Regions from separate parts of the Variovorax sp. P5_A3 genome, predicted to be linked through region 2. Evidence: predicted binding sites of a transcription regulator. Region 2 holds the regulator's gene; the other holds the start of a gene.
The links. Region 2 encodes NrdR, which represses ribonucleotide reductase genes. Its sites were predicted from a motif close to CACNANATNTNGTG; they were not measured.
Positions count from the first base shown of each region.

Region 1: the regulator NrdR is predicted to act here: its motif matches at 7,157-7,170, upstream of AC1D3B_RS27710 (ribonucleoside-diphosphate reductase subunit alpha).

Region 1 is NZ_JBFUKW010000023.1:99,289-110,389, forward strand. Features, by position in the region: gene AC1D3B_RS27690 (zinc-ribbon and DUF3426 domain-containing protein) at 1-1,025, shown strand, start outside; gene AC1D3B_RS27695 (carbohydrate kinase family protein) at 1,080-1,982, shown strand; gene AC1D3B_RS27700 (histone H1-like DNA-binding protein) at 2,052-2,522, opposite strand; gene AC1D3B_RS27705 (ribonucleotide-diphosphate reductase subunit beta) at 2,723-3,976, opposite strand; gene AC1D3B_RS27710 (ribonucleoside-diphosphate reductase subunit alpha) at 4,127-7,042, opposite strand; gene ampD (1,6-anhydro-N-acetylmuramyl-L-alanine amidase AmpD) at 7,392-7,982, opposite strand; gene AC1D3B_RS27720 (sigma-54-dependent transcriptional regulator) at 7,975-9,492, opposite strand; gene AC1D3B_RS27725 (two-component system sensor histidine kinase NtrB) at 9,497-11,101, opposite strand, start outside.
Region 2 is NZ_JBFUKW010000017.1:79,275-90,375, reverse strand. Features, by position in the region: gene AC1D3B_RS23705 (DUF349 domain-containing protein) at 1-1,643, opposite strand, end outside; gene AC1D3B_RS23700 (DUF748 domain-containing protein) at 1,736-5,536, opposite strand; gene AC1D3B_RS23695 (transglycosylase SLT domain-containing protein) at 6,129-6,968, shown strand; ZMP/ZTP riboswitch at 7,007-7,133, shown strand; gene glyA (serine hydroxymethyltransferase) at 7,175-8,419, shown strand; gene nrdR (transcriptional regulator NrdR) at 8,483-8,926, shown strand; gene AC1D3B_RS23680 (GspH/FimT family pseudopilin) at 8,948-9,466, opposite strand; gene AC1D3B_RS23675 (type IV pilin protein) at 9,463-9,882, opposite strand; gene AC1D3B_RS23670 (pilus assembly protein) at 9,879-11,101, opposite strand, start outside.

The DNA.
Region 1 (11,101 bases), on a different contig from region 2:
CAGAGGTCGAGAATCGTACGCACGAAGACGCGGAGGTTGACTTCCTCGACGACGAGCACGCAACAGCGACGACAGGCAGGGACGAACTCCCAGCCGATGCCGAATCCCTCGAGCCCTCGAAACCCGGAGCCGATTCGTCGCCTTTGGCCGGTCTCGCTGCGGACGATCTGTGGAAGGACCCGGGCTTGCTCGATCTGGGGGATGAAGGCCGCACCGCAGTGAGACCGCCGCTGCCGCCGCCAATTTCCTTTCCGGACATCGACCTGTCGCTGCCGGCCCCTGCCCCGGCGGCGCCAGCATCGGGCAGTCCCGAGACTGCGCCCTCCGCCGAGGATGTCGCCAATGCGCAGTTGCAAAAAGCCTTGCGGCGCGCGCGTGTCAAATCCGCCAAGATCGCGAAGGCCAAGGCCCGCGAAGAAAGCGCCGCTTCGATCGAAGCCGCGCCGTTGGTGCTTGCCGCCAGCGAGCCGGAACAGCCGGTGGAAATCGTCCGCGGCACGCCATCTTTCATGGGAATGTCCGGCGGGAACGGCTTCTGGCAGCGCCCCGCGATTCGCCGATCAATGGGCGCGCTCGCCGTACTTGCCGTATTGCTGCTGATCGGGCAGGTGGTCTACCAGGAGCGCGATCTCATCGTTGCGCGCCAGCCGGGATTGCGTCCGGCCATTTCATCCATGTGCGGCGTGCTCGGCTGCGAGATCTCGGCGCTTCGCCAGATCAACGACATCAAGGTCGATGGTGCTTCATTCTCGCGCGAGAAGAGCGACGAAGGATTCCGCCTCAGCTTCACCTTGCGCAATACCGCCGATGTGCCGCTGGCGATGCCGGCGGTCGAGCTATCGCTGCTCGACACGCAGGAGCGGGCCGTGGTGCGGCGTGTGCTTGCACCTTCGGAGTTTGGTGCGCCTTCAGTCCTGCCGGCCCGCACCGAACGCGCGGCGTCGCTGTCGCTCAAGCTCACCGGTCCCGAGGCGGCAGCGATGCCGCCCGTCGCGGGCTTTCGTGTCGAGACGCTCTACCCCTGAGCGTTTGCGGCCTTCCTCCCTTTCAATCCAACCAACGGTTCACCCGGTTCATTCATGGCAGCAGTCATTTGCGGTTCCCTGGCGTTCGACACGATCATGACCTTCGAGGGCCGGTTTGCCGACCAGATCCTCCCCGACCAGTTGCACATCCTCAACGTGTCGTTCCTGGTCCCCGGCCTGCGCCGCGACTTCGGTGGGTGCGCGGGCAACATCGCCTACAGCCTCAACGCGCTGGGCGGAACAGCGCTGCCGATGGCAACGGTCGGCAGCGATGGCGGCGACTACCTGGAGCGCCTGCGTTCGCTGGGCATCAGCATCGAGTTCGTGCGACAGGTGGGCGACACCTTCACGGCGCAGGCGATGATCATGAACGACCGGGACAACAACCAGATCACGGCCTTCCATCCCGGCGCGATGCAGCAGGCCCACATCACGCGCGTCGCCGCGCGCGAGGACATCAAGCTCGGCATCGTGGCACCGGATGGCCGCGATGCGATGCTGCAGCACGCGGAGCAGTTCAAGGCGGCCGACATCCCCTTCGTGTTCGATCCGGGCCAGGGCCTGCCGATGTTCGATGGCAAGGAGCTCGCGCACTTCGTCGACCTGGCGAGCTGGGTGGTCGTGAACGACTACGAAGGAAAGATGCTCTCGCAGCGCACGGGCTGGAGTCTTGCCGAGATCTCGGAGCGCGTGCGCGGACTGGTGGTGACGCTCGGCGCCGACGGCTGCGAGGTGTGGATCCATGGCGAGCGCGAACACGTCCCGGCGGTGAAGCCGACGGCCGTGCTCGAGCCGACCGGATGCGGCGACGCATGGCGCGGCGCGCTGTTGTTCGGACTGGAGCAGGGCTGGCCGCTGGCGCGTTGTGCCGCGCTCGGCAATCAACTGGGGGCGCTCAAGATCGCGCAACGCGGGCCGCAGAACTACAAGGTCGACCTGCACGCGTTGGGGCTTTGAGGCGCAGCCCATGAAAAAAGCCCGGTGCCTTTCGGTACCGGGCTTCAGCCTTCAAGGCCGCTGAACGACTCAGGGCTTGCTGGCCGTCGGGAACGGCCAGGCTGCCTGCGGGTTCAACGTCGTCTGCGCTGCGGGAGCAGGGGCAGGGGCGACGGCGGCTTTCGCGGGAGCCTTCGCAGCCTTTTTCGCAGCGGGCTTCTTCGCTGCTTTCTTGGCAGCGGGCTTCTTGGCCGCAGCCTTTTTCGCAGGAGCCTTCTTCGCGGCGGCCTTCTTCGCAGGGGCCTTCTTGGCGGCTACCTTCTTGGCAGGAGCCTTCTTTGCCGGCGCCTTCTTGGCTGCTGCCTTCTTGGCGGGAGCCTTCTTCGCCGGGGCCTTCTTCGCCGCTACCTTCTTGGCGGGAGCCTTCTTTGCCGGGGCCTTCTTCGCCGCTACCTTCTTGGCCGGGGCCTTCTTGGCTGCGACCTTTTTCGCCGGAGCCTTCTTCGCCGGGGCCTTCTTTGCAGCGGCCTTCTTGGCCGGCGCTTTCTTTGCAGTTGCCATTTCTATTTTCTCCTTGATCAAGTTGAAAAAATCAACCTTTTGAAGCACTCCACGCATGTTGGTCAGCGTGAAGCGATTCATGGCGTTGGAGCAGGCTCCAGCACCATGAACACCTGTGCCCTCACCGATGCCGCACTCTTTGGTGCTGGTCGTCGGCAAGAACGATTCTTGAATTCACTTCTTGTTCTAGTCGGAAAGATTCAATCCCAGGAGAGCGCACCACCCGACTGATACTCGATCACGCGGGTTTCGAAGAAGTTGCGCTCCTTCTTCAGGTCAATCATTTCGCTCATCCAGGGGAACGGGTTTTCCTCGTTCGGGAAGAGCGTTTCGAGGCCGATCTGCTGCGCGCGCCGGTTGGCGATGTAGCGCAGGTAGCCCTTGAACATGGAGGCGTTCATGCCGAGCACGCCACGTGGCATGGTGTCTTCGGCGTACTTGTATTCGAGCTCGACAGCCTTCATGAAGAGGGCCTTGATCTCGGCCTTGAACTCCGCGGTCCAGAGGTGCGGGTTCTCGAGCTTGAGCTGGTTGATCAGGTCGATGCCGAAATTGCAGTGCATCGACTCGTCGCGCAGGATGTACTGGTATTGCTCGGCGGCGCCGGTCATCTTGTTCTGCCGGCCCAGCGCGAGGATCTGCGTGAAGCCGACGTAGAAGAAGAGGCCTTCCATCAGGCAGGCGAAGACGATCAGCGACTTGAGCAGCGTCTGGTCGTTCTCGTGCGTGCCGGTGCGGAAGTTCGGGTCGCTGATGGCGTCGATGAACGGGATCAGGAACTGGTCCTTCTCGCGGATCGACGGCACTTCGTTGTAGGCGTTGAAGATCTCGCTCTCGTCCAGGCCGAGCGACTCGACGATGTACTGGTACGCGTGCGTGTGGATCGCTTCCTCGAAGGCCTGGCGCAGCAGGAACTGGCGGCACTCGGGGGCCGTGATGTGGCGGTAGGTGCCCAGCACGATGTTGTTGGCGGCCAGCGAGTCGGCGGTCACGAAGAAGCCGAGGTTGCGCTTGACGATGCGACGCTCGTCTTCCGTCAGGCCGTTGGGATCTTTCCAGAGCGCGATGTCGCGCGTCATGTTCACTTCCTGCGGCATCCAGTGGTTGGCGCAGGTGGCGAGGTATTTTTCCCAGGCCCACTTGTACTTGAACGGCACCAGCTGGTTGACGTCGGTCTGGCCGTTGATGATGCGCTTGTCGGCGGCCTTGACGCGATGCGCCACCGGTGCCGCGCCTGTCACTGTCGCGGACGCTGCGGCTTGAACGGGGCGGACCATCGCGCCGTCATCGAGCGTTCGTGCAGCAGGCGAAACCGGAGAGAGCTGAGGAGCAATTTGCGAAGTCGGGAACTCCGACGAGCGGCCGACTTGCGCGCCGCTGTTCGATGTGTGCCGCAATCCTTGTTGCAGATCCTTTGGCAAGGAGGGCTTGACTTCTTCGTCCCAGGTCAACATAGAAAAATCCAATGCTCAAATTATGTGAGCAACGATGTGAGTTGCAAAGTGCTCCATCACATCGCGCTCCAATTATGTTGTCGTTATGTTGTTCGCATGCATCGCAATTTGTCAGGCAATGCCGCGAACGACCTCCACTTCATGCCGACATCATTGGCATGCTTCGCATGTCGGATCGTCGACGCCGCAGAACGCGATGTCGGTCGCAGGCATCGCATTCAACTGCGCTTGCGCTGCGAGTGCTGCGGCTTCGAGTGCGCTCATGCCTTGCGATGCATCGCCGCTGCCCGACGACACGGCATTGAGCCGACCCGACTGAACAGTGGACTTCTCCGCATGCGTCGCGCTCTGCGTGCGCAGGTAGTAGGTGGTCTTCAAGCCGCGCAGCCATGCGAGCTTGTAGGTGTCGTCGAGCTTCTTGCCCGACGCACCGGCCATGTAGATGTTGAGCGACTGCGCCTGGTCGATCCACTTCTGGCGACGCGCGGCGGCCTCGACGAGCCACGTGGTCTCGACCTCGAACGCGGTCGCGTAGAGCGCCTTCACATCCTGCGGCACGCGGTCGATGGGGCGCAGCGAACCGTCGAAGTGCTTCAGGTCCATCACCATCACGTCGTCCCACAGGCCCAGGCGCTTGAGGTCGCGCACCAGGTAGTGGTTGATGACGGTGAACTCGCCGGAGAGGTTCGACTTGACCGAGAGGTTGCCGAAGCAGGGCTCGATAGAGGCGTCCACGCCGATGATGTTCGAGATGGTCGCGGTCGGTGCGATGGCAACGCAGTTCGAATTGCGCATGCCGTCGGCCTTGATCTTCTGGCGCAGCGCGTCCCAGTCGAGGGTGGACGAGCGGTCCACTTCGACGTAGCCGCCACGTGCCTTCTCGAGCAGGTCGAGCGTGTCGGACGGCAGCACACCCTTGTCCCACAGCGAGCCCTTGTAGCTCGAGTACTTGCCGCGTTCGCGCGCCAGATCGGTCGAGGCCCAGTAGGCGTGGTAGCAGATCGCTTCCATCGATTCGTCGGCGAACTGCACGGCTTCCTGCGAGGCGTAGGGGATGCGCAGTTCGTACAGCGCGTCCTGGAAGCCCATCACGCCGAGGCCCACCGGGCGATGGCGCAGGTTCGAGTCGCGCGCCTTCTTGACCGCGTAGTAGTTGATGTCGATCACGTTGTCGAGCATGCGCATCGCGGTCGAGATGGTCCGCTTGAGCTTTTCCTGGTCGACCTTGCCGTCCTTCAGATGCTGCAGCAGGTTGACCGAGCCGAGGTTGCACACGGCGGTTTCGGTGTCGCTGGTGTTCAGCGTGATCTCGGTGCAGAGGTTCGACGAGTGAACCACGCCGGCGTGCTGCTGCGGCGAGCGCACGTTGCAGGCGTCCTTGAAGGTAATCCACGGATGCCCGGTCTCGAACAGCATCGTGAGCATCTTGCGCCAGAGGTCGGTGGCCTGGACCGTGCGGCTCGGCTTGATGTCGCCGCGCGCGGCCTTTTCCTCGTAGGCCACGTAGGCGGTCTCGAAATCGGCGCCGAACTTGTCGTGCAGGTCGGGCACGTTGGAGGGCGAGAACAGCGTCCAGGTGCCCTTTTCCATCACGCGGCGCATGAACAGGTCGGGAATCCAGTTCGCCGTGTTCATGTCGTGCGTACGGCGGCGGTCGTCGCCGGTGTTCTTGCGCAGTTCGAGGAATTCCTCGATGTCGAGGTGCCAGCTTTCGAGGTAGGTGCAGACGGCGCCCTTGCGCTTGCCGCCCTGGTTGACCGCGACAGCGGTGTCGTTCACCACCTTGAGGAAGGGCACGACGCCTTGCGATTCGCCGTTGGTGCCCTTGATGTGGCTGCCGAGGGCGCGCACGCGCGTCCAGTCGTTGCCCAGGCCGCCGGCGAACTTGGAGAGCAGCGCGTTTTCCTTGATCGATTCGTAGATGCCGTCCAGGTCGTCGGGCACGGTCGTCAGGTAGCAGCTCGACAGCTGCGAGCGCAGCGTGCCGCTGTTGAACAGCGTCGGCGTGCTGGACATGAAGTCGAAGGAGGACAGCACTTCATAGAACTCGATCGCGCGGGCTTCGCGGTCGATCTCATTCAGGGCGAGGCCCATCGAGACACGCATGAAGAAAGCTTGCGGCAGCTCGATGCGCGTCTTGCGCACGTGCAGGAAGTAGCGGTCGTAGAGCGTCTGCAGACCGAGGTAGTCGAACTGCATGTCGCGCTCGGGCTTGAGCGCGGCGCCGAGGCGGGCCAGGTCGAACTGCAGCAGCTTCTCGTCGAGCAACTCGTTGTCGACGCCCTTCTTGATGAACTGCGGGAAGTAGTCGGCATAGGCCTGGGCACGGTCGGCCGGCGGCACTTCGCGGCCGATCACTTCCTTGAAGATCGTGTGCAGCAGCAGGCGGGCGGTGGCGAAGGTGTAGTCGGGGTCCTTCTCGATCAGCGTGCGCGCGGCGAGGATCGAGGCCTTGTAGACCTCGTCGAGCGGAACGCCGTCGTACAGGTTGCGCATCGTCTCGGCCACGATCGGGGCGGAGGTGATGCTGTCGCCCAGGCCGGTGCAGGCGGATTCGATCAGGTCCTTGAGTTCGTTCAGGTCGAGCGCCACGCGCTCGCCGCGGTCCAGCACGTGCAGCGTGGAGACGGCGACTTGCGAATCCGTATCGCCCTGCTTCGTGCGCTCTTGCGAACGGCGTTCGCGGTACAGCACGTAGGCGCGCGCAATCTCGTGGTGGCCGCCGCGCATCAGGCCGAGTTCGACCTGGTCCTGCACGTCCTCGATGTGGAAGGTGCCGCCGCCCGGACGCGAGCGGACCATGGCGCGCACCACGGCCTGGGTCAGGCTGTCGACTGTTTCGCGCACGCTGGCGGAAGCCGCGCCCTGGGTGCCGTGCACCGCGAGGAAGGCCTTCATCATCGCGATCGCGATCTTGTTCGGCTCGAACGGCACGACCGCGCCGTTGCGGCGAATGATCTGGTAGTGGGCGAGCGCGTTGCCGGCGGGCGAGCCTGCGACGTCGCGGTTCTGCGGCGTCGAGGGTACGGCGCGAGGGGTGGAGGGGGTGTTCAGGGCTGTTTGCATTCGATCCTCGTTTGGCGATTCTTGTTGGGGCGGCAGTGCCGTGTTGGCATTTGTTACTGACGGTAAACGCCGGGCCAGGGCACACTATATCTAGGGTCTGGAGGGTCCACAACCCACTAGATATAGTGTTTTCGACAATCTACAACGCCTGCAAAAATGATTCTTGCGCGCCAAGGAAGCATTCATGCCGCACCATCAGTGGACAACGGTAGCCCAGCCCGCGATCCATGGGCGTTTCCGCAGGATTTGGGCTTGGAAAGCGCATGGTTGCTGCCCTTGGCGCGTGGCGGGCGACATCGGCGCCGTCGCGTCGGTGGCGCATCGCCGGACGCTTCGCGATTGAAAAATTTCAGCGCGTTACGACACTGGCGGGAAACATCGCGCGGTCCCAGCCCAATTCTTCCTGCAGCAGGCCCCAGTCGAAGCCCGCACCCGGGTCTTCCTTGCGACCCGGCGCGACGTGTTCGTGGCCGGCGATGAACGCGATGTCGTAATGCTGCGCGATGGCGGGGCACAGGCTCGCAAGGGCTTCGTACTGGGCGCTTTCGAAAGAGTCGCCTTCGAGCCCTTCGAGTTCGATGCCGACGGAGTCATCGTTGCAGTTCGCGCGGCCGCGCCATGAAGACGCACCGGCATGCCAGGCACGGTCGTCGCAGCTCACGAACTGCCAGAGTTCGCCGTTGCGCCTTATATAGAAGTGGGCCGAGACTTCCAGTCCGCGGATGGTGCCGAAGTAGGGATGCGCATCCCAGTCGAGGCGGTTCGTGAAGAGCTGCTGCACTTCGTCGCCGCCGTAGCCGCCGGGCGGCAGGCTGATCGAATGCAGCACGATGAGATCGATCTGCGCGCCGGTCGGCCGTGGCCCGAAGTTGGGAGAGTGCAGGTGTCGGGCGAAGCGGTACCAGCCGGCTTGCCAGAGCCCCGCGTGGGCCTCACTCATCGGCGCCGAGTCCATTGCCGTCGTCGCCGTTCGGTGTGGCGATGCCGAGGCGGGCGATCCGGTAGCGGATCTGCCGCAGGCTCAGGCCGAGTCTCGCCGCGGCGGCCGTGCGGTTGAAGCCGCTCTCCTGAAGGGCGCGCACGAGGATCCGTCGTTCCTGCTGATCGAGATAGCCTTGAAGGTCGTTCGGCATCGCCGATGTCTGGCGTGAGGCGAACGCGGGCGCGGATTCGGGCTGGGGCTCGCGGGCAAGGACGGGTTCCGGCGCAGCCGCTTCCGTGGGCATCACCGAGCTGTCGACGAAGTCGAGATGCAGCATGTCGCCGTCGCTCAAGGCAACGGCGCGATGCAGGAGGTTTTCCAGTTCGCGGACGTTGCCGCGCAGCGGGTGCTCGGACAGGAGCTGCAGCACATCGGCCGACAGCTTGGGAACAGGCATGCCGGCGTCGCGTGCAATGCGCTCGAGCAGCGCGCTGCACAGCGCCGGCAGATCGCCACGACGTTCGCGCAATGCAGGCACCGCGATCTCGATCACATTGAGGCGGTAGAAGAGATCCTGCCGGAACCGGCTGGCCTGCACCTCCGCATGCAGGTCCTTGTGCGTGGCGCTCACGATGCGGACATCGACCGCATCCTCCTGCGTCGAACCGATGGGACGCACGCTGCGTTCCTGGATGGCGCGCAGCAGCTTGGACTGCATCGCCAGCGGCAGGTCGCCGATCTCGTCGAGGAACAAGGTGCCGCCGCGTGCCGCCTGGAAGTAGCCGTCGCGGTCCTGCGACGAGCCCGTGTAGGAGCCCTTGCGTGCCCCGAAGAACTCGGCTTCGAGGAGGTTCTCGGGGATGGCGCCGCAGTTGACCGCGACGAAGGGGCCGTCGCTGCGCTGGCTGCACGCATGCACGGCGCGCGCCACCAGTTCCTTGCCGGTGCCGGATTCGCCGCGCACCAGGACAGGCGCCATGCCGCGCGCCACCTTGGCGATGCGGGCCTTGACGAGGCGCATCGGTTCGGATTCGCCCACCAGCCGCTCGAGCGCGGCGACACCGCTGCTTCCGATCGCGGGTGCTGCCTTGCCGCCATCGTCGGTCGTGCGGACCGACTTGGCCGTGGCTGTCTGGACCGTGGCCTGGACGGCCGACGCCACGACCGCGCGAAACTGCTTCAGGTCGACCGGCTTGGTGAGGTAGTCGAATGCGCCGGCCTTGAGCGCCTCGACGGCGTTTTCCGCGGAGCCGTAGGCCGTCATCACGACACAGCGTTCGCCGCGCTGGTCCTGCTGGATGCGCTGGAGGATCTCCATGCCGAGCCCGTCGGGCAGGCGCATGTCGGTGATCACGGCATCGAAGCGGCCGGCCTCCAGGTGCTGCCAGGCCTCGGACACACTGCCCGCGGCCTCGACGCGATAGCCTTCGCGAAGCAGCGTGAGTTCATAGAGCGTGCGCAGGTCGGGCTCGTCGTCGACGACCAGGATCTGGGCGGGGCGCGTCGTTGGCGGGTTGAGGGTGCTCACGGCGCTATTGTGTCAGTCGGCTTTCGGCCGCGGCAAATGCCACGTAAAACTCGTTGCCCTCCGGCCCCGCCGGCGAGAGCGCGCGTCGTTCGTAGCCGATCGTCGCGCCATGGCGCTCGCACAACTCGCGGCACAGGAAAAGGCCCAGGCCGCTCGAGCGGCTTTCGGAAGAGAAGAAGGGTTCGAACAGATGGCGCTGCACCGCGGGCTCGAGCGGCGCACCGTCGCTCCAGATCTGGAGGCAGGGACGGCCGGCCGCGTTCATGCGCGTGCTCACCTGGATCGAACCGTCGCGGTCCCCGGCATAGCGGGCTGCGTTGTCGAGCAGGTTCACGAGGATGCGGCGCAGGTGCTCGACGTCGAAGCGCACATCGTTGCCCGTCGCGTCGAGCGCAAGCAGCACGCCCTGCCGCTGCGCGTGTCGCACCCATTCCTCCGCGAGCGATCGCACCGTGGGATCGAGCGCGACCTGTTCGCCGAGCGGCAGCACGCGCTGTTGCCGGGCCCGCGCGACGTCGAGCACGTCGTCGACGATGCGCGACAGCCGCAGTGCGTTTTGCTGGACCATCGTCGTCAGCTGACGGTGCGCAGGATCGACGAGGTCTTCACCGAGCAGCGCGCTGGCCTGCGTGATGGCGGCGAGCGGGTTGCGGATCTCGTGCGCGACCGCCGCCGACATGCGCCCCATGGCCGCCAGCTTCTCGGTGCGGATGCGGGCCTCGAGTTCGCGCAGGTCCTGGAGGAACATCACACACAGGCTTTCCGTATGGCGGTCCCTCGATTGCGTGAGGCGCGTGCGGACCCGGACTTCGCGTGGCGCGCCCTGGGCCTGCGCGACCGGGATTTCCCGGGATTGGGGCGTGCGTCGCGCGAAGGTCTGTCGCGCGAGGGCCGCCAGCGGAACCCACGCCGGATGCGCGCTCAGCGCGAACGGCAGCGAAAGCTCCCCGAGGCCCTGGCCGAGGATCGCGTCGGCGGCAGGGTTGGCAGCATGCACCTGGCCTTCGGCGTCGATCACCAGAACGCCTTCGCTCAGCGTCTCGATCACGAGGTCGTTCACCAGCTGATGCATCTCCGCGGCGCTGCGGTTGCGTTGCGCCATCGCCTCTTCGCGCGTCAGTCGGCGCGCCAGTTCGTGTGCGAGCAGCGCGACCACGAAGAGGCCCGTGCCGGTCAGCGCCGCCTGGACGAAGCGGGGTGAAGTGTCCGTGGGCTGCTCGATCCAGTACCAGGTCGCGTGCGCCAGCAGCAGCAAGGTGGCAGCCGCCGTCGTGCCGAGGCCCACGGCACTCGTCCCCAGCACCGCGGCCATCAACGCAGGCAGTGCGAACAGCGGCGTGTAGTTGATGCTGCCGACTTGCAACACCTGCAGCGCCGTAAAGGTGACGAGATCGACACCGATGGTCGACAGCCATGCCGCGCCGATGCCGCGTATGGGCTGGAACGGCGCAAAGCGCGCAGCCAGCAAGGCTGCGACCACATAGCCCGCGGACAGCGCGATCGCCGCCGTCTGCGTCGGCTGCCCCAGCGCCATCGTGACGGCCTGCAGCAGCAGGAGCACCGCCGCGACGAAGCACCGCGCCGCCATGAAGCCGCGCCACAGCCTGAG
Region 2 (11,101 bases):
TGTTCGTGGCGGCGGTCGAGCGGCACGGACTGCGCCTCTGCCTGCCAGCGCTGCTGCAACGCCTTGACCGCATCGATGCGCAACATCGGTGCCGCGCCAAGTTCGATCGCCTCGGCGATCATGGCCTGGCGCCGCTCGACGCTTGCCTTCTGCGCGGCCTCGAAGGGCGCGCGCGCCGCACCGAAGGCTTCGTTCCATTGCGCCTGAAGCTCGGCAAACACCTTCTCGCCCACGTGGCCGGCGTCGCGCCAGCGATCGGCGAACTGGTGCAGCGCGCGGTTGTGCGCCTTCAGGTCGGCCGCCTCCGCATGCTCGGCGGCCCACGCCTTCACCTCTTCGATCAGCGCGAGGCGCTGGGCACGGTGCTCGGCTGCGTCGGCGCGGACTTTCTCGAGCCAGGCCTCGACGACCTTGTGGGCCTCGTTGCAGGCTTCATCGAAGCGTTTCCAGAGTGCGTGGTTGGGCACGCCACCCTGGTCGGACTGCTTCCACTGTTCCCGCAGTGCCCGAAGGGTTTCCTGCATCTTGCGGCCGCCCAGGGCTTGGCCCTCGGGGCGCTTCAGCAGGCCTTCGGCCTTCGCGACCAGTTCTTCGCGAACCTTGTCGGCGCTCCAGCGCTGCCAGCCTTCGAGTTCGCCGGCGGCCACCAGGGCAGCATGCACGCGCGCTTCGAGCGGCGCATCGACAAGCCTGCCGTGTTCCTTGAGCACGACGCGCAATGCGGCAGCGGCACCGGCGCTGGCCTTGCCGTGTCCTTCGGCAGTTTCCTGTTCCAGCTTGGCGAGCGCGGCCTGCACGGCGTCCTGCGCTGCGGCGCGCTTTTCAGGGTCGACCTTCGGTGCCGCAGGCTTCTGTGCGGCAGCCGGCGCTGCTTCGGGTGCGCCACCGCGCGCAACGCGCAGTTCGTCAGCCCAGACGGGCACCGGCGGCAGCGGTGCGGCGGCGTCCGCCGCGGCGGCCTGCGCCTGCGCCAGGGCAGCGTGGAATGCATCCGAAACCACCAGGAGTTGCGCCTTGGAGGATTCGAGTTGCGGCGCAAAACGTGCGTCGAGGCTGCTCCAGTTGCCGTCCGCGGCAATCTCGGCGGCCTGCTGCTGCCAGTGGGCGACGTCCGCGCGCAGTGCTTCCTCGGCCGCCTGCGCGTCGCGCCAGCTCTTGGTCGACAACACCTCGAAGCGCTGCGCCAGCAATACGGCGGCCTCGCGATGGACCTGCGCGCGGTGCTGCAAGTCCTCGATGCCCTTCACCCGCTCTGCCAGCCGGGTCTTGAGGCCCGCCAGCGGCTCGCGCGAAAGTGGCGCGCCCGCCTTGGCCGCGTCGCGCTGCCAGGCAAGCGCATCCGCAATATTGAGCTTGGGCTGCACCAGCAAGGCCTCCGCCTTGTGTCCCCACTCGACGGCGATGGCCTCCTGGTCCTTGGCACGTCGCAGTTCGTCGAGTTTCTCGCGAAGTGGCCGGGCGGCGCCCTTGTCGCGTCCGCTCATTTCCTTGAACACGTTCTGTACCTGCTCGGTCGCCGGGTTGCTGGCGAGCCAGTCGCGGATGCGCTGGGCGCGCTCGCCGGACGTGGACGCAGTGAAGGCGCCCCCGGTCAACGTGTCGAGGGACTGGATGTCGTGAGGCTTGGTGGAAGTTGAGGTCACTGCGCGAATATCGTTATCTGTAGAGAAAAAGCGAAGGCGCCGGCAATTTGCCGGCGCACCGCTCCATTTTCACCGACTTGCGGCTGGTCGGGTCAGCGGGTGGCCAGTTTCAGTTCGGCGCCTGGTTTCCAGTTGTCGCCTTCGGCCTTGGTTCGTACCGCGCCGAGGAAGAGCTGCTCGCTGGGCACCTTCCGCTCCAGCAGGTAGTCGCGCACCGCGGCGCCGCGATCCACCGCCAACTGTCGCATCGACTCCTCGTCGACGGGAATGCTGGTGAGCAGCAGGTCCTCCATTTCATTGGTCGGCAAGTCCTTGGCCAATCCCACCATATTGCGGGGCTTGGTGACTTCGGAGCGCTTGTAGACCGCCGCCAGTAGCGCAGGGTATTCGGCATCGGTGAGCGGGGGCAAGTCAGTCGCGTCCTGGCCGGCGCGGACCGTGGCCCTGCGCTTCTCGGCCTGCGCAAGCCGGCGCACTTGCTGGCGTTGATAGGCCTCGCGCTCCTTGTCGAGGCTGGACATCCCAACCACCGTCATCTTCAGGGCCGGCCTGTCGTTGAGCGCCTTCGCGACCTTGTCGAGATTCTCCTTGGCCTCCGCCGACAATTCCACGCTGCCCGGCGCGAAGGCGATCGTGCTCGACTCGCCGCCTCCGCCAAAGCCACCGGTCAGCAGGGCAAACGGCGCCGTGGCGGCCTTGGCGATCAGATTGACGATGGCCTTCAGGATCAACGGCCCGATGCTGAATTGCGGATCGTTGATCGACCCCCTGAGCGGGAGGTCGATGTCGATGACGCCATTGCGATCGGCCAGCAACGCCACGGCCAGGCGCACAGGCAGGCTCGCCGGTGCACCCTCGACCTCTTCGCCGAACTGGAGCTGGTTGAGCACCAGCTTGTTGGACGCCGTCAGCGTGCCGTCCGGGGCGATCTTGTAGTTGACGTCCATGCTCAGCTTGCCGCGTTCGATGCCGTGGCCGGCGAATCGCACCGAATAGGGCGACAGCGGCGGCAGATCCAGGTCGTGCATCCTGGCCGTGATGTCGAGTTCCAGCGGCTTCACCAGCGGGTTCAGCTTGCCGGTGATCTCGAGCGATGCCGTCTGCTGTGCCTTGCCGCGCAGCTCGAGGTCCGCCAGCGCGGGCTTGTCGCCCTGCGGCTTCGACGAGAAAGCGCTGAGCTTGCCGGTCAGCTCGGTCAGATCTGCTGAATAGTTGGGCTTGATGAACAGGTCGGAGAAGTCGATCTTCCCGTTCACCAGGCTCATCGGACCGAAATTGATGATCGGTGCCGGACCCGATGGCTCGGTCGCTGCGGCGGTTGCGACGGCCGCCGCCTTCGCCGGCTCGGCCGCGCCACCGACCATGAGCTCGGCGGGCGGCGGTGCGCCACGCGCCCGGTTGGCCGGCCGCCGGCTGGCGGTCGTCGTATTCGTCCCGCCGATGCTGCGCTTCGTGGTGACTTCGGCCGCCGCCGCCTCGTCCGTTGCCGGCGCGGCTTCCTGGCCGGGCTTCTTGACCAGGTAGAGAAGATTCAACTTGCCGGTCGGATCGATGATGATCCGGGCATAGAAATCGGTCAGCGCGGTCTCGCGCACATCGACAGCCAAGGGCGCGCCCGGCTCCAGTTTCACCTGCAGGCCGCGCAGGCCCAGCGTCTTCCAGCTCAGCAATTGATTGTTTCGCGACAGGCCCGGCGCCTGCGTCAGCACGACGCTGTTGGCGCGGAAGTCGTCCACGGCCGTGTCGCCGGCCAGCCGCACGCTGATGCCTGCAGGCAGGGTCGCGAACTTGACCGTGCCGCGGTAGCTCGCGAAGGCGCGGCGAATGTCGACGTTGAGCGCATCCGCGTAGTAGGCCTTGAAGGCGTGGGCCGGGATGGACGCGACCACCAACTTGCCCTCCGCCGAAACGGGCTTGAGCACCACGTTGCCGTCGTACTCGAATCGCCCCGGCTCCGCGCGGCCGGCGGCGATGCGCCCCGACAGCTTGAGCGGCGACACCGTGGCCGTGTTCGGCGCGATCTTCTGCGCCTTGATGTTCAGCGCGCTGAGTTCGAAGGCCACCGGCGTGGCGCTCGCATTGTCCTCAAAGGAAAGCGCGCCGTTGTCGATCGCCACCGTGCCGATGGAAAGCTCCCATGGCTTGCTGTTCGCACCCGGAGGCGCGTCCTTGGCGCCGGGGTCCCTGGGAGCGGCGACCTTGGCGTCGGCAGAGCCGCTCTGGCTGCCGCCCGGGGGCGCCTTCAGCCAGCGCTCGAACATCCAGCGCTTTTCGTTGTCGCGCTCGATGCGGACCTTCGGGTTCGTCGCGGTAAAGGATGCGATCGCAAGCGTGTGCCTGGTCATGTCCGCTTCGGCGTCGACGATCTCGAAGCGGCCGACGCTCGCCAGCGCGGTCTTGGCCTGCGTGAGGGCCAGGCCCTCGGCCACGACGCTGCGCGCCTTGAACTTGAGATCGGGCTTGGCCCAGGCGACGTCGATCTTTCCGCTCAGCTTGCCGTCGAGGGTCGGTTCGAGGCTTTGCGCCAGGTACGGCGCCGCCAGCGACAGGGGCAGCGCGTCGACTTCGGTCGCCACCTGCGCCGCCTTGTCGGTCCCCTCGCCGCTGAACTTGATCGCCGCCCCGCCGATGGAGGTCGAGCCGTTGAATTGCGCAGGCTTGTCCATGGGCCATGTCACGGCGCGCACCTCGACGGCGAGGTTCTTCATGTCGACCGCAGCATCCGGCTGGGTGGTCTGGTCTCGCCAGCCGATCGTGCCGCCGGTCAGCGCCACCTTGTCGACCTGGATGCGCCAGGGTTGCGGCTCGGCCGGCTTCGCTGCGCCATCGGCATCGGGCGCGGGCAGCGTCGCCGCCTTTTCGTGCGCGCCGGTCGCCCGGTCGGTCGCAAGAAGATTGAGTTGCCCGCCGGCATCGCGCGCCACCACCAGATCCGGCCCGGCCAGGGCCACTTCGCTCAGGTGCACGACCCGCTCCAGCGGCCTGACGTCGTCCAATGCGATCTTGAGCGAATCGAAGCCGAGCAGGTCGTGCGACTTGGAGTCCACCACCTTGATGTCGCGCGCCCCGATCGTGCCGGTGATCTTGAGCCCCGTCGTGGCGGTCTGCTCGAAGTCGACCTTGAGCTCCGCGTCGAGCTTGCCCGACTTCAATGCGACCGGCAGGCCGCCCGGGATGTAGCCCAGATAGGGCACAAGATCGAGGTCGGTGAAGCTCAACTGGGCATCAGTCTTGCGGTTTTCGGCAAAAGGCGTGGAGGCCGCCGCCGAATCGAATTTGCTTCCGTTGAGGACGAATGCCAGCTTCGGCTCGGTCTTCACCTCGCGCTGGGACGCCAGATTGCTGATGAAAGGTACGTTGAGCACGAGGTCGCGAAGCTCGTGGGTGCGCTTGACAGTCTGGTCCTCGAAGTCGACCGACCCGCCGGAAATCGCGATGTTGTAGATGGCGAATCGCGGAGGCTCGCTCTTGGGTGCATCCGGCTTGGGCGCCAGCTTGGCGAGGATGTCGTCGATGTCGTACTTGCCATCGGCCAGATGCGTCAGCTTGATCGCCGGCGAATCGATCGAGACCGCGTCGATCACCGGGGCGAGGCGCAGGATCGACTGCAATTCGGCATCGGCATAGATCCGCCGGATCACCACTTGCGGCTGAGTGCCATCCGCCGTGGCGATGCGCAAGTCATTCACGGCGAGTTCGAGCGTCCAGGGCTTGAAATCGATCTTGCCGACCGTGACCTGGCGGCCGAGCTTCTCGCTGGCGATCTTCTGGATCTGGCTCTTGGCGATCGGCGGCACCGCCAGCCAGGCAATGACCCAGACGATCAGCAGGACCAGTAACGCGACGACCCCGCGTCGCACCCATTTGTTCTGTATCAGCGAAGCAGCATTCATCGAGGGGGAGTGTGCCCCAAACACCGGTGCCTTCCCAGAAGCAAGAAAGCCCGAAGACGCGACGAAATGTCTTGTCTTCGGGCTCGATGGCGGACGCAACGCCCATGCCATCTTTTCGCTCGACCGGAAGTTCAATCGTTCCGGTCATGCTGGCAGCAAGAGATTGCCACCGTTGGGCCTCAGCCGCTGAACCTTCGGATTGCTCCTCCGGCCACTGGACCTTGGTGAACACCTGAAATGATCAGGCCCCCTCAGCCTAGGCGCGTGACAGAGGGAATGCAAATGAGGTTTTCAATGGACGGTCGCGTGTCGATGCGCGAACTATTTCACACATTTATTACATCAAAATTGGAATAACGGAACTAATCGTTATTCTTGACCGGGTATTTAGCCGCTCCTAGAATGCCCTCTTCTCCGGACCGCCAGACGCGGTCGGACTCTCCGATCCGCTGCCGAATTCCACCGGCTTGATCAGGCGGCCGCGCCCTCTCCCCTTCTTGCGCGGACCTGATTCGTACCAATCCAAGCGCCTGCCTTCCAGCTTCGCCCCCCCGCGGCGATGCGCACAGGCTCCGCATAGAAAGGAAGAGCGATGAAACAGGCGTTTGATGCCACGGCCCGAGGGCTAAGGACCTTCGTGTCCGACGTGGCCGACGGCTTTTTTGAAATCACCCACAACGGGTTTGCCCTGGTCGGGCTGGCGATCGTGTTCGCCGCACTGGCATTGGCCGCCCGGCCGGACCTTCGCCAATCGGGCGAGGAACAACTCATGGGCTGGCTGCAATCCCGCAAGCCGCCTCCTGAGGTGGCCGCCGTCACGGATCTGGAGCCCACCGCGATCGATCGCACCACGGCCGCCAGTCCGCACGAACTGCCAAAGGCGCAGGCCGCGGTCGCCTACTGGCTGAGCAAGAAATACCGCGTGGCGGTCGAGCCGCTGACCGTCCTGGTCGCCGAAGCCTTCGACCTGGGCAAGCGCACCAAGCTCGACCCGACGCTGATCCTCGCCATCATGGCGGTCGAATCCAGTTTCAACCCCTTCGCCCAGAGCCAGGTCGGCGCCCAGGGCCTGATGCAGGTCATGACCCGCGTTCATGGCGAAAAGTACGAACCCGCCGGCGGTACCCTCACCGCCTTCGACCCGGTGACCAACATGCGCGTGGGCGTCAAGGTGCTGCAGGAATGCATTGCCAAGGCCGGCTCGCTCGAAGGGGGCCTGCGCTACTACGTCGGCGCGGCCAATCTCAGCGACGATGGCGGCTATGCCACCAAGGTGCTGGCCGAGCACGAACGCCTGCGCCAGGTGATCGGCGGCCGCGCGCCGTCCGTCAATCCGCCGGCCGTGCGCCCGAACCCCATCCCGGTCGTGGCCCCGGCCAAGCCACAGCCCGAAGCCGACCCGCAACAGGTGGCACAGCTGTCGGCTTCCTAGGCCTGTTGCCGCCGGTGGCAAGCGCCGTCGGCTACACTCCGCCAGCACGCGACTGGCGATAGGCGCAACCCTTTTCAGGTGCATTGCGCTGACGTGGACTACCACTGGGAAGCGTGCCGCCTGCGGTCTTGAGCAGGCGTTCAGCCGTTCGCCTGGGCAGCCCTTGTTTGGTTGAAGAACAAGGACCATCGTCTTGAAGGACTGCCATGTACCACCGCAACATCCTGGTCGAACAGACCGATCCTGAAATCTTCGCCGCCATCCAGGCCGAGAACGCCCGCCAGGAACACCACATCGAGCTCATCGCGAGCGAAAACTACGCGTCGCCGGCCGTCATGGCCGCGCAAGGCTCGCAACTGACGAACAAGTACGCCGAAGGCTACCCCGGCAAGCGCTACTACGGCGGCTGCGAGCACGTCGACGTGGCCGAGCAACTGGCCATCGACCGCGTCAAGCAGCTCTTCGGGGCCGACGCGGCCAACGTGCAGGCGCATTGCGGCGCTTCCGCCAACGAGGCCGTCATGCTGGCCTTCCTGAAGCCCGGCGACACCATCATGGGCATGAGCCTGGCCGAGGGAGGCCACCTCACGCACGGCATGCCCCTCAACATGAGCGGCAAGTGGTTCAACGTGGTGAGCTACGGCCTGAACGAGAAGGAAGAGATCGACTACGACGCGATGGAACGCAAGGCGCACGACTCGATGCCCAAGCTGATCATCGCCGGCGCCTCGGCCTATTCCCTGCGCATCGACTTCGAGCGATTCGCCAAGGTCGCCAAGGACGTGGGCGCGATCTTCATGGTCGACATCGCGCACTACGCCGGCCTGGTGGCTGCAGGCGTCTACCCCAACCCGGTGCCGCACGCCGACGTGGTGACTTCCACCACCCACAAGAGCCTGCGCGGCCCGCGCGGGGGCATCATCCTGATGAAGTCGCAACACGAGAAGGCGATCAACAGCGCGATCTTCCCCGGACTCCAGGGCGGCCCGCTGATGCATGTCATCGCCGCCAAGGCCGTCGCCTTCAAGGAAGCGCTTTCGCCGGAGTTCAAGACCTACCAGCAACAAGTGGTCAAGAACGCGCAGATCGTGGCCGAGACGCTCACGCAGCGCGGCCTGCGCATCGTGAGCGGCCGCACCGAAAGCCACGTCATGCTCGTCGACCTGCGCGCGAAGGGCATCACCGGCAAGGAAGCCGAGGCCGTATTGGGCAGCGCCCACATGACCATCAACAAGAACGCGATCCCGAACGACCCCGAAAAGCCGATGGTCACCAGCGGCGTGCGCATCGGCACGCCGGCCATGACGACCCGCGGCTTCAAGGACGAAGAGGCCCGCGTCACGGCCAATCTCATCGCGGACGTGCTCGAGAACCCGCGCGACGCGGCCAACATCGAGGCGGTCCGCGCCAAGGTGCACGCGCTGACCAGCCGTTTCCCGGTCTACCGCTAAGACCATGCCGGCGTTCGCGCTCGATACGCTTCCTCACGGCCCTGTGCCGAGCGCGGCGGCCGCATGAAGTGCCCTTTTTGCGGTCACCTCGAGACGCAGGTCGTGGAGACCCGCATCTCGGAAGACGGCGACTTCGTCCGGCGCCGGCGTCAATGCAGCACTTGCGACAAGCGCTTCACCACCTACGAACGGCCCGACGTGAACTTCCCGGTCGTGGTCAAGAAGGATGGCAGCCGGGCCGACTTCGACGCGGGCAAGGTGCGCGCGTCGATGATGCTGGCGCTGCGCAAGCGCCCCGTCAGCATCGAGCAGATCGACAACGCCCTCTTGCGCATCGAGCAGAAGCTGCTGTCCAGCGGCCTGCGCGAGATCGAGTCGACGAAGGTCGGCGAACTCGTCATGCGAGAGCTCAAGAAGCTCGACAAGGTCGCCTATGTGCGCTTTGCATCGGTGTACCGGAGCTTCGAGGACGTGGATGAGTTCAGGCAGTTGCTGAGGGACATCTGAACGCACCCGCTGCGTTCAGGCTCAGCGGCCGCAAGCGCCCGAGCCGCAATCGCCCTTCTTGTCGGGGTCGCAGACCTTGGGGCGGCCGGTGACCGAGAGAACAATGGAGCTGCGTCGCCCCGTATCCGCCTTGAAGGTCAGGCACCCTCCTCCGAAGCCTCCGGCCTTTCCCCGGGCGAACCCACTGGCATCGTAGAGAACGGCCTTGTTGAAGCCGCTGCCGGTCGTGAAGTCGACCGCAACACCGGCTCGAAGCGCGTCGAAGGTGCGCACCACCTCCGCCTTGCCGTCGACGGTCGTCGCCACCTCCCAGCCGTTCGACCAATCCTGGTTCAGGGGCGTGAGGGACACCGTCTGCGATCGCTTCATGGCCTCGGTGCGCGCCAGGCCCAGGGCGGCCACGAATTCACTCTGGCTCGCCACGAGCCTCTGATTGACGAGCAGGTCGCGAAAGCCCGGCACGGCCATGGTCCCCAGGATCGCGACCAGCGCGACGACGACCATGAGTTCGATCAGCGTGAAGCCGCGCGCCCGGTTCATTGCCAGCACCTGTTGCTGTCCTGCCCATCGCACCCCTTGACGCCAGAGCTTTCGATCCAGATGTTGCCGACCGCGGTATCCGTCAAGCCGGACCGGAGGTTTGCGGTCAGCCGAAGGCATTGCCCCGCGTCCTTCTGCCCTTGGCAAGCATCGACGACGATGTCGTACTTGCTGGCAGCATCGCTGTCGCCGGACGACGCCTTGAACGGGTCATCCGTCCTGTACTTTCCGCGTTGCGTGTAGAAGCGCTCCTGCTGCTGCATCTCCTGCACGAGCGCCGTGCGAGCCTCCGTGCGCCAGCCTTTCCGGACCGAGTCCATGTAGGACGGATAGGCGATCGCGCCCAGAATCGCGATCACGGCCACGACGATCATGAGCTCGATCAAGGTGAAGCCGCGAGAAGAAGACCGCTTCATGGCTTGGCGTCCTTGTAGTTGATGACCTGCCGCCAATTGAGACGACCCGCGATCTGCGAGACCTCGCCCCCTTCGATGGGCTCCGCGGTCGATACCCCCGCCCCGGTGCCCGTTCCCGTCCCGACGTTGATGATCGAAACCTTCTTGGTCTCGATGCGGCGACCGAACGAGTCCGTCGAACTGAAGACACTGTCGCCGCCCTGGATCACCAGCGGAGAACTGAGCAGCCCGATCGTCGACGCCACGCAGGTCCCGGCCGCCGACATCCCGGTCATCGCGTTCACCGCGCAGCTGTGGCCACCTCCTCCCGTACCGCAGGCATTGGGGTTCGGAATCAAGGTGTTGAACGTCAGGTAGCCGTCGCTCAGCGTCATATCGCCGACGAGGCGTTCGCCGTTGCTGGTCGACTCGGGCAGATCGAAGTACCAGCCGCGTCGGCGCGACGTCTTGCTGTCGTAGTTGCCGTAGACAAAGGCGCCGCCCGAGATGCTGAAGCGGCCCTTGCCGTCAGGCTCCACCTTCCGCACCTCCAATTGGGTGCGAGTCTCGTAGGCAGGGATGCCGGCCTTGCCGTTGTCATACACGGCGTAGAGCGATTGCGTGCGGCGACTGCTCAGGTCGTCCATCTCGACGAACTTGCCCGTGCCGAACAATACGATCGCGCCGCCGGCGGGCCCCACGCCCACCTCCGGCGCGACGGTGATGGGCTGGCGATTCCCAAGTGAATCCTGGGCCACCATCAGCGGGGACCCCTCCAGCCCCAATGCCGTGGCTTCGCTCCATGGCGCGTCATTCGAGTAGAAGTCGAACTTCCACACGTTGCCTTGCGTGTCTCCCGCATAGAGCCAACGGACCGCATCGTCGGCAGAGACGTAGTCTCCGACCGGGCCGAGCGCATTGACGGAGGTCGAGTCCAACGGATTCGGCAATACGATCTTGTAGTAGTTCGAATTGCGTTTCCAGGGTTCGCCGGGCGCCTTGTCCAGCGAGAGCAGGAACAGGGCAGCCGCCTTGGTGGCGTTGCCGTTGTTGAATCCCGAGGGCACCACGGCGAACCAGCGGTAGACCGCCGGCTGGCCACTCTTCGCAGCCACCGTACGAAACTTCCTGATGCTTGGCGCTTGCGTGACAAAACCCATGTCCGCATCGTCGGCACCGGTGAACTCCCACATCACATGGCTTTTCGAGAACTCGGCCGGGTCGGTCACGTCCAGTGCGA